Regions from separate parts of the Streptomyces sp. NPDC057963 genome, predicted to be linked through region 3. Evidence: riboswitches for the same ligand, from Rfam matches in the RefSeq annotation. Region 3 holds a riboswitch; each other region holds the start of a gene.
The links. A riboswitch is a leader RNA that binds a small molecule or an ion and turns the genes downstream of it on or off. The one in region 3 is predicted to bind cobalamin.
Positions count from the first base shown of each region.

Region 1: another riboswitch for cobalamin. It lies ahead of ACFVT1_RS39280 (aldehyde dehydrogenase family protein); the one in region 3 lies ahead of ACFVT1_RS31975 (cobalamin biosynthesis protein).
Region 2: another riboswitch for cobalamin. It lies ahead of ACFVT1_RS15460 (prenyltransferase/squalene oxidase repeat-containing protein); the one in region 3 lies ahead of ACFVT1_RS31975 (cobalamin biosynthesis protein).

Region 1 covers NZ_JBHVPX010000041.1:30,007-36,239, reverse strand. Annotated here, with positions in the region: partial or broken gene ACFVT1_RS39295 (phosphopantetheine-binding protein) at 1-69, shown strand, start outside; gene ACFVT1_RS39290 (class I SAM-dependent methyltransferase) at 114-938, shown strand; partial or broken gene ACFVT1_RS39285 (short-chain fatty acyl-CoA regulator family protein) at 1,093-1,248, shown strand; gene ACFVT1_RS39280 (aldehyde dehydrogenase family protein) at 1,279-1,938, opposite strand; cobalamin riboswitch at 2,243-2,414, opposite strand; partial or broken gene ACFVT1_RS39275 (TetR/AcrR family transcriptional regulator C-terminal domain-containing protein) at 2,424-2,870, shown strand; gene ACFVT1_RS39270 (PP2C family protein-serine/threonine phosphatase) at 3,044-4,168, opposite strand; gene ACFVT1_RS39265 (DUF6221 family protein) at 4,449-4,706, opposite strand; gene ACFVT1_RS39260 (ISL3 family transposase) at 4,758-5,933, opposite strand; gene ACFVT1_RS39255 (hypothetical protein) at 6,050-6,233, opposite strand, start outside.
Region 2 covers NZ_JBHVPX010000005.1:547,736-553,968, reverse strand. Annotated here, with positions in the region: gene car (carboxylic acid reductase) at 1-691, shown strand, start outside; gene ACFVT1_RS15465 (hypothetical protein) at 910-2,322, opposite strand; cobalamin riboswitch at 2,439-2,512, opposite strand; cobalamin riboswitch at 2,600-2,744, shown strand; gene ACFVT1_RS15460 (prenyltransferase/squalene oxidase repeat-containing protein) at 2,926-5,607, shown strand; gene ACFVT1_RS15455 (hypothetical protein) at 5,604-6,233, shown strand, end outside.
Region 3 covers NZ_JBHVPX010000018.1:58,074-64,306, reverse strand. Annotated here, with positions in the region: gene cobN (cobaltochelatase subunit CobN) at 1-1,626, opposite strand, end outside; gene ACFVT1_RS31980 (cobyric acid synthase) at 1,635-3,152, opposite strand; gene ACFVT1_RS31975 (cobalamin biosynthesis protein) at 3,149-4,162, opposite strand; cobalamin riboswitch at 4,307-4,437, opposite strand; gene ACFVT1_RS31970 (hypothetical protein) at 4,608-4,838, opposite strand; gene ACFVT1_RS31965 (anion permease) at 4,879-6,144, opposite strand.

The DNA of each region.
Region 1 (6,233 bases), on a different contig from region 3:
GCCACACACCTCAGTGAATCCCGCCGTGAGCGGCCAGTACTCCGGCGTCGGACCGGTCCGCGTCCGTGACTGTCAATTGCTGGTGACTTTCCGCGTCGTCCAAGGAGTCAGAAGTGTTCGTGCCCCAGATCCTCGTCAAGAGCGAAGAGATCTTCGAACCCGAGTCGCACATTTCGCAGTACGACCGGGCGCGGGAGATCTCCAAATATCTACTGATGCACTACGGCGTGGTCGACGACGTGTTCGAAAGAGCCGATCATCCGCTCGCCGCAGCACACGGCTATCCTCGCCGGCTGTCGGAAGTCCTTCGGGCGAGCGCCCAGTCGACCGGTACCCGTGTCCGTACCGCACTCGATGTGGGATGCAACGTCGGCGGGGTCAGCCATGCGTTGAGCACCTGGGTCGAGGACCGAGTGGTCGGAGTGGACATCAGCCGACGGTCGATCGAGGTCGCCAAGGCCCTGACCATTGGTGGGGGCGGGGTGTTCAGCATCGTGCAGCAGGGGCCGTTCACCAAGGACGTCGAAGTGCGGCTCCCGGACGCGGATACGTGTGCACACGTGGAGTTCGAGGTCGGGGACGGCGCCGACCTGCAGGCGGTCGACGGCACCTTCGACGCCGTGTTGCTGTCGAATGTGGTGGACCGGGTGGCCGATCCGGCGCTCTGCCTGCAACAGTTCGGCGCGTCGGAACGCACTCTGCGCAGCGGTGGACTTCTCATGATCGCTTGCCCGTGGTCCTGGTACCCGGAGTACAGCGCCCCTGGTTCATGGCTGGGGTCCGCGCGGGACGCCACACCTAGCGAGGAGGCGGTCAAGACGCTGTTGGCCAACGACTTCGACCTCGTCACCGAAGTCGACGAGCCATGCGTCCTGCGTCAGAACCCACGCGAGTACGACTACTTCGAAGCACACGTCACTGTGTGGCAGAAGCACTAGCAGGGTCGGGGACCTGGGCTGTTTCCGAGTGCTTGAGGTCCCCGCCACGGCCGACGCAGTCCGCGCCGAAGCCGCACCGCGCGCGTCGCCCAGACGGTCGCTGCAGCGCCGGATCGGCTTGCACAGGGACGACACGGCGGGTCGGATCAGCCCACTGGACGACCCCCGGGCCGCGACACCGATCGGTCGGGGCTGCCATATCTGCGAGCGCCGAGACTGCGCCCGGCCGCCGGCCGGTGGCCTGCTGGCCGTCGACCCCGACCGGCGTACGTACGTTCCTTGTCCGGTGGAGACGGGCAGCGACGGGTGAGGGGCCGGGAGGCTGTTACTTCCGGGCCGCTCACCGTCGCATGGGTAAGGAGTGCCTGAAGCAGGGCGGCCGCTTGTCGACGAAAGCGGTCATGCCCTCCTTCTGGTCCTCGGTCGCGAACACGGCGTGGAAGAGACGGCGTTCGAAGCGGGCGCCTTCCGCGAGGGCCGTTTCAAAGGCCCGGGACACCGCTTCCTTCGCCGTCATCGCGACGGGCAGGGGCATCCCCGCGACGGTCTCGGCGACGGCGAGCGCCTCGCCGAGCAGTTCGTCGGCGGGCACCCCGCGCGAGACGAGCCCGGCCCGCTCCGCCTCCGTGGCGTCCATGGTGCGACCGGTCAGGCACACCTCCATGACCTTGGCCTTGCCCACCGCCCGGGTCAGGAAGAAGTCCCTTCCGTCGACGACCGGTTCGGCGCCGTCGGTGACACCGATGTCCACGTACCGGCGAACCCTTTCGACGGCGTCCCGGCTCACCAGGGGCCCGAAGTCGGCCTCCGCGTCGTCCGATCGACCGATCCGGAGCGTGGCGATGTGCTCCTTGAGCGCGGTGACGAGACGGTCGGCGGTCCCCTCTCCGACGGGCACGGCCACAGAAATCGCCATGCAGCGCTCTCCCGCCGATCCGTATCCGGCGCCGATGAGCGCGTCGACGGCCTGGTCCAGGTCGGCGTCCGGCATCACGATCATGTGGGGTCGTAGACGTCGCCGAGGACGCCGGAGGTACCGGTGGTGTGCTTGCCGCCGATGAAATGTGTGAGTTCACGGACCGTGGATGCCTGCTCTCGTCAGGGGAGATCCGGGGATGGCACGGCAGCCGCCGTCAGGCCCACAGGTGGGCGCACTGCCGGAAAAGCTGTGGGACAGCGAACAGCGGGGCCGGGGCCTCGCAGGTCTACGAGCGCACGATGAGTCGCGTGCGCTCCGCCGGACCACCAGGGTCGTGGGTAGGAGTACGGACCGGTGCCGTGCGTGTCTGCTCCATCCTCGTGGAAAACATGACATACTCCGCGGCCGGCAACCCGGCTCCCGGGTCTCCGTGTGCCGCCCGCCTTCCCGGCAGACCTCGCCAGTGGCGTGTGGATGGCAGCACGCTCACCGGTCACAGTGGCGGGACCGTGCCGGATTCACACCGGCTTCCCTGCACCGCGGACCTTGCCCCCCGTCCATCCACGCTGCGCGCGGTCGCCGACCGGATCCTCGTGGCCGCCATGGACGGCTACCGCCCCGAGGGCGACTGGAAGCAGCGCATCACGGCCCTGGCCTTGCGCGTGAGGGATGCCTTCGGCCATCAGCCCCAGCACGCCGCGGCCTGGGGACGCTACGCGTCAGGCGGCGCCGGTTCCCGGCTGGCCATGGAAGAGACGCTGCAGGCCCTGCGCACGTCGGGACTGCCCGACGAGGAGATCCCGGGGCGCTATCACCGGATCGCGGTCCTCATCGCTGCCTTGATCGCCTCAGAGGCCGCGGTCAGCAGCATCACCCCCGAGGAGCACGAACGGGGCATGGAGCTGTTCCGCGTCGCGGTACTCGGCGCCGACCCTGAACGCTTCCCCGCCCTGGCCCACTCCGCCCGCGACGTCCGCCCCCTCGGGGCGGACGTCGCGCCGCGTTTCGGCTGACCGCCACCACCGCCTTCGCCGCCCCCGGGATGGCAACCGGCATCTGGCTACGGATGAGGCGCTCTCCGCCCCACTGCGACACGACTCCGTAGCGCCGAAGACATCGGCGGACCACCAGCCGCAGAGGCGGGGCTCGATGAGCGGCGGCTGCGCGGCCGGGTCTACGGTCACGACTACGACGGCCCCGACCCGGGCCCGGGGGTGCGCTGGATGCAGACCATGGCGGCGTCGTCGTCCAGGCGCCCGCCCACATAGGCCAGAAGGTCGGCACGCAGGTGGTGAATCACGGCCTGGGGGCTGTGGTGTGTCTGGGAGGCGGCGCGTTCGGCCAGCGGGTAGAAGACTCTGCCGGGGTCCCGGGCTTCTATCACGCCGTCGGTGTAGAGCAGCAGCAGGTCTGCGGGCTCCAGTGTGAAGGTGTCCACCTGGTACTGGGGTGTGGTCAGCTCGCCCAGGCCCAGTGGCGGGGCAGGGCGGGTGGGATTGAGTGCGGTGACCTGTCCGTCGTGCAGTAGCAAGGGGGGCGGGTGCCCGCAGCTGATCATCTCCACCTTCTCGCCCGCGTCGGGGATGTCGATGATCGCGGCGGTGATGAAGCACTCCCCTTCCTGCTCCGACTCGGTGGGTTCGACCATGCTCCAGCACACGCTGTTCTCCAGGTAGGCCATGAGGTCGGGCAGGGAGGATTGACGGTGTGCGGCCGCCCGGAACGCGCCCAGCAGCAGCGCGGCGTCTCCGATCGCGGTCAGGCCCTTGCCCCTCGCATCCCCGATGATCAGCCTGGTGCCGGCCGAGGTGCGAGTGGCCGCATACAGGTCGCCACCGATCTGCGCCTGCTCCTCTGCCGCGAGGTACACCGAGGCCACCCGTAGTGGCCCGATCCGCCGCGGCAGCGGTCTGAGCACCGCTCGCTGCGTGGCCTCCGACACCGTCCGTACCTGCGCCAGCTCACGGCCGTACCGATCCCGCAGCCACCGGAACGCCGTCACGATCGCCGAGACCACCACCACGGCGATGATCTGCGCGCCGATGCTCTCCGTGGTCAGGATGCGGAGCCCTACTCCGACGCCGAACAGGGCCCCCACAGCGATGACTCCGACCACGGCGGTCAGGAGGGGGCCGGCGAAAGAGGCGGTGAGCGCGGGTGCCACGATCAGCAGGGGCCCCAGCGGCACGTCGGACCCAGTCGTTGCATCGGCCAGCACGATGACTGTGATCAGAGCGAGCGGTATCGCCAGCAGGGCGTCGCTGGCCTGCCAGGACTTTTGGCGGAACGAAAGCCGTCGCCGTATACCCATATGCGTGAATTCTACCTGCCGGGGAGCCCCGTAGGCCTGTCCCTGGTCCTGCCCGGAGCGGTTCTGGCCGTGACCGCGCAGCCGGTGAGGCCGCCCTGGGCAGAAGGCCGGCGGCCGGCTTTCGCGCTTCCGCACCTGACCCGGGCCGGCCCTCGACCGGCTGCGCGGGCAAGCCCAAGGCGACCCGAGTCCGCGCACTCATGCGAGAGCTCAGTGGGGTACGGATGAATGGGCTCTGCCGCTGATCTTGTGACGCTCCGGGTCCTATCTGGACCAGGTTCTATGGTCGCCACTCCTCCCGGTAATCGGGGTGCTCGGCGTACGACTGTGCGAGCACGCGAAGGGCATGTCCGAGACCGGGGAAGCGAATGTCGGACGGATCCATTGCCTCGTAATCCCGGGCCAGCATGTGGACGAGGTCGAGCATCGGCAGGTGGCTGTCGAGGAGGGCGTCGGCCCCGAAGCGGTAGGCCACATCGGCATAGGCATGGTTGTCCGCCTCATAGCGGGCGTGAAGGAACTTCAGGAGGTCGTCCATGAAGAGATCTTTGCCCACCTTCGGCGGTGCGGGGGAAGATTCTTGCCCGTCTCAGGGCCGGAGGAGAATGCGAGTGCGGAGGAGATCGAGTTCGGCCCGGCCGTAGCCTGCGTGTTTGATCAGCTTCACCCTCGTGACCTGGCCTTCGACCTGGCCGGAGCTCCAGGTGCTTGACAGGCCGGCGACGACCGCGTCCCGGTCGTGGGGGAGGCCGTCGGCGGACTGCCGCAGAGCGGGTAGATCGTGCTGTCTGTCCTGTTCGATCCATTCGTGCAGGTCTTCGCCGCGGTGCCCGTGCATGAGCACGGCGAAGGCGCGGACGTGGCCGATGGTGGCGACGATCCGGCGGGGCCGGCCGCGGACGTCGGGCATGCCGTCCCGTTCCGCCGGTGGCTTCGGGTCCCCGGGCTGGTGCGTGGCCTGGCGGGCGGTGCGGAGGCAGCCGTAGTGGCTGGTGACGGTCTTCTCCACGGCCTTGGCGAGGTTGTTCCACAGGTGCCGGGCGTCGGCGACCTGGACGGCCTGCGGGGCGGCCGTCCTGGCGGCTTCCGCGTAGGCGGAGGCGCGGTCCCGGCAGATGATCTGCACCTCGGGATGGTCGGCCGGCCAGCGGGCCAGCGGTGCGGCCTCGCGGCCCGGCAGCACATCGATCGGCCGACGGGCCTCCAGGTCGACCAGCAGCGTGGCGCAGGTGTGACCCTTGAGCAGGGCGAAGTCGTCGATGCCCAGGACCCGGACGGACCCCGGCCCGGTCAGCGCGGTGGTCCGCAGCAACCTCGGCAGGGTGTCCTTCGCGGCGGTCATGCCCAGCCTTCGGGCGAGCCGTGCGCCAGGCCGTCCGGCCGGCGCCTGAGAGACGCGGCCGAGGAGGTCCCGCAGCACGGGCGTGTGCCGGGCGTGCGGCCGGGTCAGTCCCGGAATCTGCTCGGCGAAGGTGACACACGGGCACTCGGTCGTCAGGCACTTGAACCGCCGTACCAGCACCACGATCACCACCGGCAGCCCGCCCAACGGCGCGTCCGCGAGCCGACGTTCGTACCGGCCGTGTATTCGGCCGGACCGCCTTCCGCACCCCGGACGCCGCGCCGAACGCGTACGAGATCGTGCACGCAGGAGCGCCGGCACAAGAGCATCCACGCCAAGAGCCGCTGCCCCGGCGAACAGGCCATCACGACAGCCTGCACGTATAAAGTGCCCTCCGCCTGGACCGGCAGAACCCCTCGGCAAGGTTCGTCGTCCCAGGTCAGGAAGGCACTTTCGCGTTCCCGCCCCACCAGTTGCCGACCCAGGCGAAACGGCAAGGCCAGCGCGTAAGGGGCAACTCGCCCACACTCACCGCCCTCTCAGAGCCAGCCGCGCCGGGCCGCCTGGACCCCGGCCTGGAAGCGGGTGGTGGCGCCCAGGCTGGCGAGGAGGACGGAGACACGGCGTACAACGGTGCGGCGGCCCATGCCCAGGCGTCGGGCGATCGCGTCGTCGGTGGCGCCGCTGGCCATGAGGGTGAGGATCTGGCGGTCCCGCGCCTCG
Region 2 (6,233 bases), on a different contig from region 3:
CGCCACCAGCCCGGTGCGGTACATCGATCAGAGCTACGCCCATGGGTACGCGACCAGCAAGTGGGCCGGCGAGGTTCTCCTCCGGGAGGCACACGACCTGTGCGGTCTGCCGGTCGCCACCTTCCGGTCGGACATGATCCTCGCGCACAGCAGGTACCAGGGGCAGTTGAATGTGCCCGACGTGTTCACCCGTCTGCTGCTCAGCCTGGTCGCCACCGGCATCGCGCCGGGCTCGTTCTATCGGACCGGCGCACGCGCGCACTACGACGGACTGCCGGTCGACTTCACCGCCGGGGCCATCACCTCGCTGGGCGCGCAGGCCACCGAGGGCCACCGGACCTTCAACGTGCTGAACCCGCACGACGACGGCATCTCGCTGGACACCTTCGTCGACTGGCTCACCGAGGCCGGCCACCCGATCCGGCGGATCGACGACTACGGCGCATGGCTCGCCCGCATCACGGCCGCGGCCCGCGCCCTGCCGGAGAAGCAGCGCCGGCACTCACTGCTGCCCCTGCTGCACGCCTTCGCGCAACCCGAGGAAGGTGTCCCTGGTTCGGCGTTTCCCGCCGAGCGGTTCCACGCCGCCGTGCAAGCCGCGGAGGCCGGCCCCGGCAAGGACATCCCCCATCTGTCGGCAGCCCTCATTCGCAAGTACGTCACCGACCTGCGCCGGCTCGATCTGCTCTGAGGGTCCGAGGACAGACCTCACTGCCTCGGGCCGCCGACCGCGTGCGTGAGTGTGTCCGGCCAGTTGTCCGGCCGGACGGCGTTCGGCCACGATGCCGGTCGCGGCGGGAGCGGGGGTGCGGCGCGCGTGCTCCCGGCGCCGGGCGGTGCCCTGGTGCGGACCGGTCGTTCGGCGGGGACCGGTCCGCAGCGCGAGGGGAGCCCGGCGCCGGACGCGGGTCAGGCCCCCCAGCGCAGTGCGATGGTGTCACCCGCGTTGACGGCCGTGCCCCGGGTGGCACTGGTGAACGCGGAGCCGTCGGTGCTGACCTTCCAGGTGTTGGAGCCGCTGTTGGCCTTGCCGTTGAGCGCCGTGATGCCGCCTGTTCCGGACGGCGGCATCACCGCGGTCACGCAGCCGGACGGGGTGGCGGCGCTCGTGGCGGCGTCGAGTACGGATCCCAGCGTGGTCGTGGTCCCGGTCGGGGTGACGGAGACGGAGCACACCTTCACGTTTCCGGCACCGTCGTCCACGGTGAGAGCCAGCCGTGCGGCCGTGCCGGCGGTGAAGGTGGTCTGGGCCACCCACTGGGGTGCGCCGCTGGTGACCGGTAGCGGGGGAGTGGCGGTGAAGCCGCCACCCGCGACGGCGCGCAGCCCGTCGACGGATGCGTAGGCGGAGGGCGTGGTGTCGCTCGGCAGGTACTTGAAGCCGCCGCCCGGGTTGAATTGCTGGGCTATGAGGAAGTCGACGGGGGTCTTGCCGGCGGAAGTGAGGAAGTCCCCGGTCTGCGGGTTGATGCCGCAGGCGTTCAGCCCGGACACGGCCCAGCCGTTGGAGTCGGTGTTGACACCGAACATGGCATTGAACGCACCGGTGCCGGTCACCAACTTGCCCTTGAGGAACGCCTTGGCCCGGGTGATTCCCGAGTCGGTGCTCGGGACGCCGGAGACGCACAGCGCGGCCATCGCGGCACCGGTCATGTCGATGTCGCTCGTGGCGCCGAGCTGCCCCGGGTCGCCCTCGGCCTTGCTGAAGTTCCAGCCGCCGTCGTTGTGCTGGTTGGCCCGGATGCGGGTGACCAGGGAGTCCCGCAGGGCCTGCGGTATGCGCTGCGCCCCTGCCTGCGTCTTGGCCCCGCCGAGGGCCAGCGCGGCGAAGACGGTGCCGTTGAAATTGGCGGACGGGCCGAAGTAGCCGGGCTCGGCGTTCTGCCAGTGGCTGTAGATGTCGGCGACCAGATTGCGGGAAGCCGAGACACGGGCCGGATCGATGCCGGCGGCGTAGGCGTTGAGCGCGGCACGCTCGTAGTCGGTGACCACCGGCGTCGCGGACGGCCAGCCGGCCGTGGACAGGAGGCTGCGGTAGACGGTTCTCGCGTTCTTCGTTGTATCCCCGCCCGGTGTGACGTCCACCGCGGCCGTGCCCGCGGCGGCGAGTGCGCTGAACGCCCACTCGTTCGACAGCCCGGAGCCGGCGTACGAACCATCGGCGGCCTGCAGGGACTTGAGGTACGCGACACCGTTGGTCTTCGATGTCGTGATCTGCGCGGGCGATGCGGTGGCGGCCGCGGGCAGCACAGTCAGGCAGAACGCGCCGATGGTGGCGGACGCGGTGAACGCCAGGGGGCGGAAGGACGTAAGGCGGGACATGGCCTGCTCCTGAGAGTGAGGGGCGCCGACCGGACCCGTGTCCTCACCGTGCGGAGGCAGCAGGCAGGGCCGCCGCCCGAACGCGTGGACCGGCTTCCTGTAATGCACCGCCGCATGGGCATTCGGGCTTGGCACGACTCCGTCGTGCCATACCGCTGCGCGTCAGCCCCGGATTCTCACCGGATTCCCCCACGTGGCAGCCCAGGACGCTACCCGAGGCTCACAACTCCCGCCAGACGCGGGGCAGGCCGAACCTCTCCGTCTCATGGCCGTACCTTGACGGCCTCTGCCACTCCGTGCTCAAATCCGCCTGATATGCACTGAGTTCCAGGGGAAGCCGGTCGAAACCCGGCGCTGACCCGCAACCGTAGGCCCGGTTCCTGCCGGGCGAGCCGGAATGCCTGGAGCGTGGTTTTCAGCGAGAAACGCCGTCGCGGACTACGGCGTGGTCGACCAGCCCTGTCGCGCGGCACGCCATGCGGTGGAGGCCCTTCAGCCACGTTTCCGTTCGTGCGGACACCGGACGAGGGGGCCGTGGTGGGGACCGAGAGACGAAAAGGCGGACAGGGCGCGGCCGCAGGCCCCCTGGCACTGCTGGCGGCGATGGGTCTCATGTTCGCTGCCTGCGTGACGTTCATCACCGTCACCCCGGCTGCGGCCGATGCCCTCGACGACTGCACCGCCACCAAGGGCGCCGTCGTCGCCGTCGACTTCGGGCCCTTCGGCGGGAAGGTCGAGCGCGGCTGCGACACCACCCCGACCACCGGCTACGAACTCCTCCACAAGGGTGGCTTCACCACCACGGGCACCCAGCACGACGGGCCGGCCTTCATCTGCCGCATCGGTTTCGGCGCCGGTGCCCAGCAGCCGACCGAGGACAAGGAGTCCTGCGTCCTCACCCCGCCCGCCACCGCCTACTGGTCCTACTGGACCGCCTCGCCCGGCCAGGACACATGGACCTACAGCCAGTACGGCGCCATGGACCGCAAGCCCAAGAACGGCGACGTGGACGCCTGGGTGTTCGGCGGCACCGACGTCGGCGGCACCACCGGCAAGCCGGCCTTCACCCCCGACGAGGTCCGTGCCGGGGGCGGCAGCACCACACCCGACCCCGGCGGCACACCCACCGTCCCTCCCGGCTCGGTCGACGTACCGGCCGCCGCTCGGTGGCTCAGAAGTGCCCTGAAGGACGGCGAACGCATCGTCGACGACGGCGCCGACACCAACTACCTCCTGACCACCGAAACCGCCTACGCGCTGGGCGCCGCGGACGGCAGGAGCGCGACTCTCGACAAGGTCACCGCCTTTCTCGCCGCGCACACCGACGGATATGCCTACCCGGCGGGCAAGGACCGGGCCCCCGACGCGACCGCCGCCGCGCGCCTCGCGCTGCTCGCCGAGATTACCGAGGGCGACCCGCACCACTTCGGGGGACACGACCTGATCGGCGACCTGACCAGGAACGTCTGCGCCGCCGGTCCCGAGTCCGGCAGTCCGACCCCCGGCTGCACCGCCAGGGGCGACTTCCGCAACGCCACGTACACCGACGGCCAGGCGCTGTCCGTGCTGGCGCTTCTGCGGGCCGGCGTCGAACCCCCGGCCGCCGCCGTGGACCGGCTGACCCAGGTGCAGTGCGACGGCGGCGGGATCACAAGCATCCTCATCCGCCCCGGGGAGTACTGCGACGGTGACCCCGCGACCACGGGCGTCGTGACCCTCGCCCTGCACCGGGCGGGCGGCCACGAGGCAGCCGTGACCAGGGCACGGGCGTACCTGAAGAAGGCCCAGCGCGAGGACGGTTCGTTCCCCGGCTACACCGGTGCCACAACGGGCAGCGTCACGGCCACCGCCTACGCGGCACAGGCGCTGCGCGCAGTCGGGGACACCGCACAGGCGGACGCGGGTGTCTCGTGGCTGTCGCGCCGGCAACTGGACGGCGGCGGCTTCGGCTTCGAAGAGGGGGCCACCGAACCGGCCCCGTATCCGACGGCCCCGGCCGTCCTCGCGGGAGCGGGCACCGACCTCGCGCACCTGACGGCGAAGAAGGCGGACCCGACCGGCCCACCGACGACCGAGCCGCCCACCACGCACCCCACCACACCGGCAGGAGAGGGCCCCGACCTCAAGAAGGGTGTCTCCTACCTCACCCGGCCGTCCCATCTCCAGCAGGGCCGGTACTACGCCGCCGGTCCCGGCTCGACCCGCGCGGACTTCGGCCTCACCATCGACGGTGCCTACGCGCTTGCCGCCACCGGCCTCGCCCAAGCCGAACTGCGCGGCATCGTCGACTTCCTCGACAGCAACGGCAGGGACGGCGAGGGCCGGACCGTGCACGACTGGACCGGCGCGGGTACGAAGTACGCCGCCGGAGGCTCCCTCGGGAAGACCGCACTGCTGGCGGAGGCGGTGGGTCGCGACCCGCGGAACTTCGGCGGGAAGGACATGATCGCCGCCCTCGGCCAGGCCGTGTGCAAGGCGCCGAGCAAGGCGCCTGACCGCAGCTGCGCCGCCCAGGGGGCCTACACCTACGCCCCTTCCGTCTTCGCCCAGTCCCTGGCGATCACGGCTCAGCTGCGCGCCGGGGAGAAGACGGCGGCGCAGGAGCCGATCGCCTACCTGGAGAGCCTGCAACACGGCAACGGCGCCTGGCCCAGCCTGATCCCCTCCACCGACGACTCCGACGTCGACTCCACCGCCATCGCCGCCATGGCCCTGGACCTGGCCGGCGGCGACAGGGCCGAGAAGGCCGTCAGCAAGGCGATCGCCTGGATCGCCGGCAAGCAGCTTCCCGGCGGCGGGTTCCCCGGCGCGGCGGGCAACTCCGTCAACTCCGCCGCCCTCGCGATCCAGGGACTGTCGCTCGACGCGCGGAAGTACGCTGCCGAGATCGCCGAGGCACGGAAGTTCCTCGCCTCCCAGCAGAACGACGACGGGGGCTTCAACGTCGCGAAGGAAGGCCAGCGCGGCTCCGACCTGCGCGCGTCCACCCAGGCCGTCGGCGGGTCCACCGGCATCTCGTTCGGCGTCCTGCAACGCAGCCTGACCGGTACCACGCCCCGGCCCGCGCCCGGTGCGAGTTCCTCCACACCCGCCATCGTCACCCCTGGCGACACCGCGGGCGGCACGGGCGGCACCGTCGGCACCGGGGGCTCCGGCGGGGGAGCGCTCGCCTCCACCGGCGCGCAGGCCGGCGTGATCGCGGCGAGCGCAGCGGCGCTCATCGCTGCCGGCCGGGGCACGGTCGTCGCCGCCCGCCGCCGCAGGGCCACCGGGGAGCAGCGGTGACTGTTCCCCTGAGGCACCGGGCCGCACACGCCGCGGCCGCACTCGGACTGGCCGTCGCGGCCCTGACAGCGACGGCGCCCACCGCTGCGGCCGATCCGCAGCCCATGGGCCGGTGCACCACCACGTCGGGGGTCGTCCTCGCCGTCGACTTCAGCCACTGGGGCGGCCCCGTCTACCGTTCCTGCGGCACCACACCCACCACCGGGTACGAACTGCTCAACCAGGGCGGCTGGGGCACCACCGGCACCGGACACGACGGCCCGGCGTTCATCTGCCGTATCGGCTACAGCGGTTACCAGAGCGGCAAGCAGTACCCGACACCGCAGCAGGACGACTGCGTCCTGACCCCGCCCGCCTCCGCCTACTGGTCCTACTGGCACGCCGCCCCGGGTACGAACACGTGGGAGTACAGCCAACTCGGCGCCATGCTCTACAAGCCGAAGCCCGGCAGCGTCGACCTGTGGATCTTCGGCGGCACCGACATCGAGGGCACCGAGGGCCGCCCCCGGGTCACCCCCGACCAACTGCGCGCCCACAACACCGAGCCGAGCGGCGGCGCGGGCAGGCCCGCAGCGACGGACCGCGCCCCCGCGCTGCCGCCGGGCACGGACACCGGTCCGGCCCCG
Region 3 (6,233 bases):
GACGATGAACGGGTAGATCAGCGGCAGTTCGCCGAGGACGGCGTCGGGACCGCACCCGGCGGACAGGCCGAGGCCCTTGCCCGGCAGCCACTCCATCGTGCCGTGCTTGCCCATGTGGACGACGGCGTCCGCGCCGAACGAATTCTCCAGCCAGCGGTACGTCGCCATGTAGTGGTGCGACGGCGGCATGTCCGGGTCGTGGTAGATCGCGATCGGGTTCTCGCCGAAGCCGCGCGGCGGCTGGATCAGCACCACCACATTCCCGAACTGCAGCGAGGCGAGGACGATCTCGTCCCCGTCCACGTACAGCGAGCCCGGCGGCTCGCCCCAGTGCTCCAGCATCGAGTCGCGCAGCTCCGGCTCCAGCGTGTCGAACCAGGCCCGGTAGTCGGCGAGCGGGACGCGCGCGGGGGCGGCCGCGAGCTGCTCCTCGGTCAGCCACTCGACGTCGTGGCCACCGGCGTTGATGAGGCGGTGGATCAGCTCGTCGCCGTTGTCGGGGTGCCCGTCGACCCCGTAGCCGGCGTCGCGCAGGGCGTCCAGGACCCGCACCGCGGACGCGGGCGTGTCCAGGCCGACGGCGTTGCCGACGCGGGAGTGCTTGGTCGGGTAGGCGGTGAAGACGAGGGCGAGCTTCTTCTCGGCGTTCGCCTTGTGCTTGAGGACGGCGTGGCGCACCGCGATTCCGGCGACGCGCGCGGCGCGCTCGGGGTCGGCGCGGTACACCGGCACGTCGTCCGGGCCCTGCTCCTTGAAGGAGAACGGGACGGTGATCAGCCGGCCGTCGAACTCCGGGATCGCGACCTGCATCGCGGCGTCCATGGGGGAGAGGGCGGCGTCCGACGCCTCCCACGCGGCGCGCGACGAGGTCAGGCACAGGCCCTGGAGCACGGGGACGTCCAGATCGGCCAGCGCGCCGATGTCCCAGGCCTCGTCGTCGCCCCCGGCGGAGGCGTCCGACGCGCGGGTGCCGCCCGCCGCGAGGACCGTGGCGACCAGGGCGTCCGTACGGCCGAGCAGCTCGTAGAGACCGGCGTCCGCGCCGCGCAGCGAACCGCAGTACACCGGCAGGGCGTTGGCACCGCGGGCCTCGACCGCGTCGCAGAGGACGTCCACGAACGAGGTGTTCCCGGACAGCTGGTGCGCCCGGTAGAAGAGCACCCCGACGGTCGGGCGGCCCTCGACGGACGCGCGGTCGCCGTGCAGGCCCCACTCGGGCATCTTCTGCGGCTCGGCGAAGCCGTGGCCGGTCAGCAGGACGGTGTCGGAGAGGAAGCGGGCCAGCTCCACGAGGTTTCCGGGGCCGCCCTCCACGAGGTAGCGCAGCGCCTCGGCGACCACACCGGCCGGCACGGACGACTCGGCCATCAGCTCCGCGTCCGGGACGGCCTCGCCGCCCAGCAGCACGGTCGGGACGCCGGACGCCCTGAGGACGGCCAGCCCGTCCTCCCAGGCGCGCTTGCCGCCGAGGAGACGGACGACGGCGACGGAGGAGCCCTCGATCAGCGCGGGGAGTTCCTCGCGGGCGTCGATGCGGGTGGGGTTGCCGATGCGGTACGGCGCGCCGGAGGCACGCGCGGCGAGGAGGTCCGTGTCGGCGGTCGACAACAACAGCACGGTGCTCATAGGGGCGTTCATGCGCGTGCTCCAGGTGCTCCGGGGGCGATGAAGGGAAGTTCTGCCGGCGCGCCCGACTCGATGAGCCGCAGCAGCGCGTCGGTGTCCGCGTGTTCTTCGATGAGGTCGCCGAGGCGGTCGAGCTGTTCCTCGCGCAGCGCGGCGAAGCAGGTGTCGGGGGCGGGGACGAAGCGCCGGCCGGCGGTCCGTGCGATCTCGGTCAGGAAGCGGCGGCGGAACGCGTCGCTCTCCAGCGAGCCGTGCCAGTGGGTGCCCCACACGGCACCGGCCCGGCATCCGTCGAGGAACGCCTCCCCGCCGCGTACGTCGGCGACGCCGTGGTGGATCTCGTACCCCTCGACAGGGGCGCCGAGCGCCTCGCCGACGGGGCGGGCGAGGGTCTTCTCGCGGTCGAAGCGGACGCGTACGGGCAGCAGGCCGAGGCCGTCGACGTGCCCGGCTCCCGACTCGACCTCGTCCTCGATGTGTTCGCCGAGGATCTGGAAGCCGCCGCAGATCCCGAGGACCGGCCGGTCCTCGGCGGCGCGCCGCACCAGGGCGTCGGCGAGGCCGCGCTCGCGCAGCCAGGACAGCGCCTTCACGGTGCCGCGGGTGCCGGGCACGATGACGAGGTCCGCGTCGGCCAGCTCCTCGGCGCGGTCCACGAACCGGACGACGACGCCCGGTTCGGCGGCCAGCGCGTCCACATCGGTGAAGTTCGACATCAGGGGCACGGCGCACACCGCGACCCGCAGCACCTCGTCGCCGTACGGCGGCGCGACGACCGATTCGCGTACGGCTCCGCGCAGCGAGACCCGCAGCCCGTCCTCCTCGTCGATGCCGAGGCCGTGGGCGAAGGGCAGCACCCCGTACGTCTGCCGCCCGGTGATCCCGCGCAGCATTTCCAGGCCCGGCTCCAGCAGCGACACGTCGCCCCGGAACTTGTTGACGAGGTACCCCGCGATCAGCGACTGGTCCTCGGCGTCGAGCAGTGCCGTCGTACCGAAGAACGAGGCGAAGACGCCGCCGCGGTCGATGTCGCCGACGACCACCACGGGGAAGCGCGCCGCCCGGGCGATACCCATGTTCACGATGTCCGTGCGCCGCAGATTGATCTCGGCCGGACTGCCCGCCCCCTCGCAGATCACCGCGTCATACGTGCCCCGAAGCTGTTCCAGGCAGTCCACGACCGTGGAGAGCAGCGCTTCCTGCCGGCCCCCGTGGTAGCCGCGGGCGCTCATCTCGCCCACCGGCCTGCCCATCAGGACGACCTGGCTGGAGCGGTCGCCGCCGGGCTTGAGCAGGACCGGGTTCATCAGCGCGGTCGGCTCCACCCGGGCGGCCTGCGCCTGCATGGCCTGGGCACGGCCGATCTCGGCACCCTCGCGGGTGACGAACGAGTTCAGCGACATGTTCTGCGCCTTGAAGGGCGCCACCTTCACGCCCCGGCGCACGAGCCAGCGGCAGATGCCCGCGGTGACGACGCTCTTGCCCGCGTCCGAGGTGGTTCCGGCGACCAGCAGTCCGCCGCTCATGTCCGTCTCCGTCCTGTGATGCGCGTTCCCGGCACACGGGTTCCGGCGGTCCCGCGCCCCGCGATCCGCCGTGCGGCGAGGCCCGCGCCCAGCCGTCCCGCCACGCACACGCCGAGGGCCAGTGCGCCCACCCGGCGCGACAGCCGTACCGCGCGTTCGATGTCCTCGGTCTCCACGGCCCGGCCCGTCTCCCCGTTGAGGACCGGACGGTGCTCGACCCGGCCGCCGTACGCGAGCGTCCCGCCGAGCCGTACGCCGAGCGCACCCGCGAACGAGGCTTCCACCGGGCCCGCGTTGGGGCTCGGGTGCTCGGCCGCGTCGGCCCGCCAGGCCCGTACCGCTGCCCGTGGCCGCCCGCCCGCGGCCACGGCGAGCAGGGCCGTGAGCCGGGCACCCGGCCAGCCCGCGAGGTCGTCGAGCCGGGCCGAGGCCCAGCCGTAGCGGCGGTGGCGGGGCGACCTGTGGCCGACCATGGCGTCGAGGGTGTTGGCGGCCCGGAAGCCGACGAGGCCGGGCACCCCGGCCAGCGCACCCCACACCAGGGCGCCGACCACGGCGTCCGAGGTGTTCTCGGCCACGGACTCCACCACGGCACGGGCGATCTGCGGTCCGTCGAGGGAGTACGGGTCCCGCCCGCACAGATGCGGCAGCCGCTCGCGGGCACGCTCGATGTCACCGGCGGCCAGGGCGGCGCCGATGGTCCGGGCCTCACGCCCCAGGGACGTACCGCCGACGACGGACCAGGTGGCTGCGGCGGTCAGCGCGACGGAGGCGGCGGGGCGGCTGCGTACGGCACGGGTGATCAGCGCGGCACCACCCGCGGCGCCTCCGGCGCAGACAAGGGTGTGCAGCGCGCCCCACCCGCGGTGGTCGCGCCACAGCCGGCGCTCGACGCCCGCCGCGGCCCGTCCGAAGGCGGCGACGGGATGCCCCCTGCGGGGGTCACCGAGCAGCAGATCGCCGATCAGGCCGACTGTGGCGCCGTACGCGAAGATGCGGTCGGCACGCACGGCTCAACCGGCCGTCACGCCTCGGAGGAGCTTCGTACAGGCGGCTCTCGTCGAGAGCGCCACGGCATCGGACGCACGGCAGCCAGGCATGGCGATATGTCCTCACTCAGGGTCCGCGCCCTGGTTCGACGTGACCGGCGACGAGAGTCTCCTGGCTCCCGGATCCGCAGTTCCCCGGCCTTCCAGCCCGCTCGCGCGTGCCGTGACTTCCGGTGTGGGGGACTGCTCCCCGGTGACAGTGGCGGGACCGCGCCGGATTCGCACCGGCTTCCTCTGCTGTCGCCGTAATTGGCTCCGGCAGTCCACCACGCTGTGCAAACGCCCGTCAACTTGCCGTTGACCTGCGGCGGCGCAGTGTGCTGAGGCCCACACCGGGCCGGAGCACACCACTGCGGGCCGGACACACGAGAGGTGTCCGGCCCGACGGGGGTGAGCGGAGGACCGCTCAGGCGACGATCAGATAGATCCCGTACGCGACCGCCGCCGCGCACAGCGTGAAGCAGACGTACGCGCCGGCGCGGGCCAGCAGCAGTGAGCCGCCGGAGCCGCCCTGCGCCGCCGGTTCGGGCTGCTTCGAGAGGCCGACGATTCCCAGGGTGAAGAGGCCCACCAGCGCGACGGTGACGACGAGGGAGACACCGAAGACGGAGCCGAGGGCTGCCCAGTCGATTTTCATGCTGATTCCTTAGACGGACGGCCGGGCCTGGAGGGCCGGCCTAGACAGTGGCGGGTCGCGCCGGGTCCGGGGCGGTGCCGGCCGGGGCCGGAATGGTGGTCTTGAGGTCCTGGGCCGTCGCCTGGGCCGCGGTGGGCGGCGGGCTGACGGCGGCGATGGCCGTGGTGACGACGCCCGCGGGCTCGGCAGGGACGTCCGCCGGCGCGACATCGCCGTGGCCGACCGGCTTGCGCCGCGACACCAGCCAGATCGCCCCGGAGCCCGCGACCAGCAGCACCGCGACGACGACGACACCCCAGGTGCCCTGCCGGGTGAGGAACTCCGCGCCCGCGCCGACCAGGCCCGCGGCCGGCAGGGTCAGCCCCCAGGCGACGAACATCCGGGTGGCGGTGGACCAGCGGACCACGCCGCCCTGGCGGCCGAGGCCCGCGCCCATCACGGCGCCGGAGCAGGACTGCGTGGTGGAGAGGGAGAAGCCGAGGTGCGAGGAGGCCAGGATGACCGTGGCCGCACTGGTCTGCGCGGCGAAGCCCTGCGGCGGCTTGAGATCGGTGAGGCCGCTGCCCATGGTGCGGATGATGCGCCAGCCGCCCAGGTAGGTGCCGAGCGCGATGGCCGTACCGGCGCAGACGATGACCCAGACCGGCGGGTTGGAGCCGGGGTGCAGGACGCCGCCGGTGACCAGCGCGAGGGTGATGATGCCCATGGTCTTCTGCGCGTCGTTGGTGCCGTGGGCGAGGGAGACCAGTCCGGCCGAGGCGATCTGACCGGCGCGGTAGCCCTTCGCGGTGGCCTTCTCCTGGGCGCCGTCGCGGATCTTCCCGCCGATCCGGTACGTCAGCCGGGTGGCCAGCAGCGCGGCCAGACCGGCGACGATCGGGGCGGCGACCGCGGGGAGCAGCACCTTGGTGACGACGGTGCCGCCGTTGACCGACGACCAGCCCGCCGACATCACCGCAGCGCCGATCAGGCCGCCGAACAGGGCGTGCGAGGAGCTGGACGGCAGTCCGACCAGCCAGGTCAGCAGATTCCACAGGATGGCGCCGACGAGTGCCGCGAAGATGACTTCCGTCCGCAGCCCGTTCTCGTTGATGATCCCGCCGGAGATCGTCTTGGCGACCTCCACGGACAGGAACGCGCCGACGAGGTTGAGAACGGCGGACATGGCCACCGCGGTCTTCGGTTTGAGTGCGCCGGTCGAGATGGTGGTCGCCATCGCGTTGGCGGTGTCGTGGAAACCGTTCGTGAAATCGAACACTAGAGCTGTCACGATCACAATCGCGAGGAGCAGCGTGATGTGTTCCATTTACCCAGGCAATCGTTCGACGTCAGTGGCATGTGGACCGTAGGCAACCTGGGTGAACGGAAGATGAACTGAGCAGGGCGTTGTGGTGT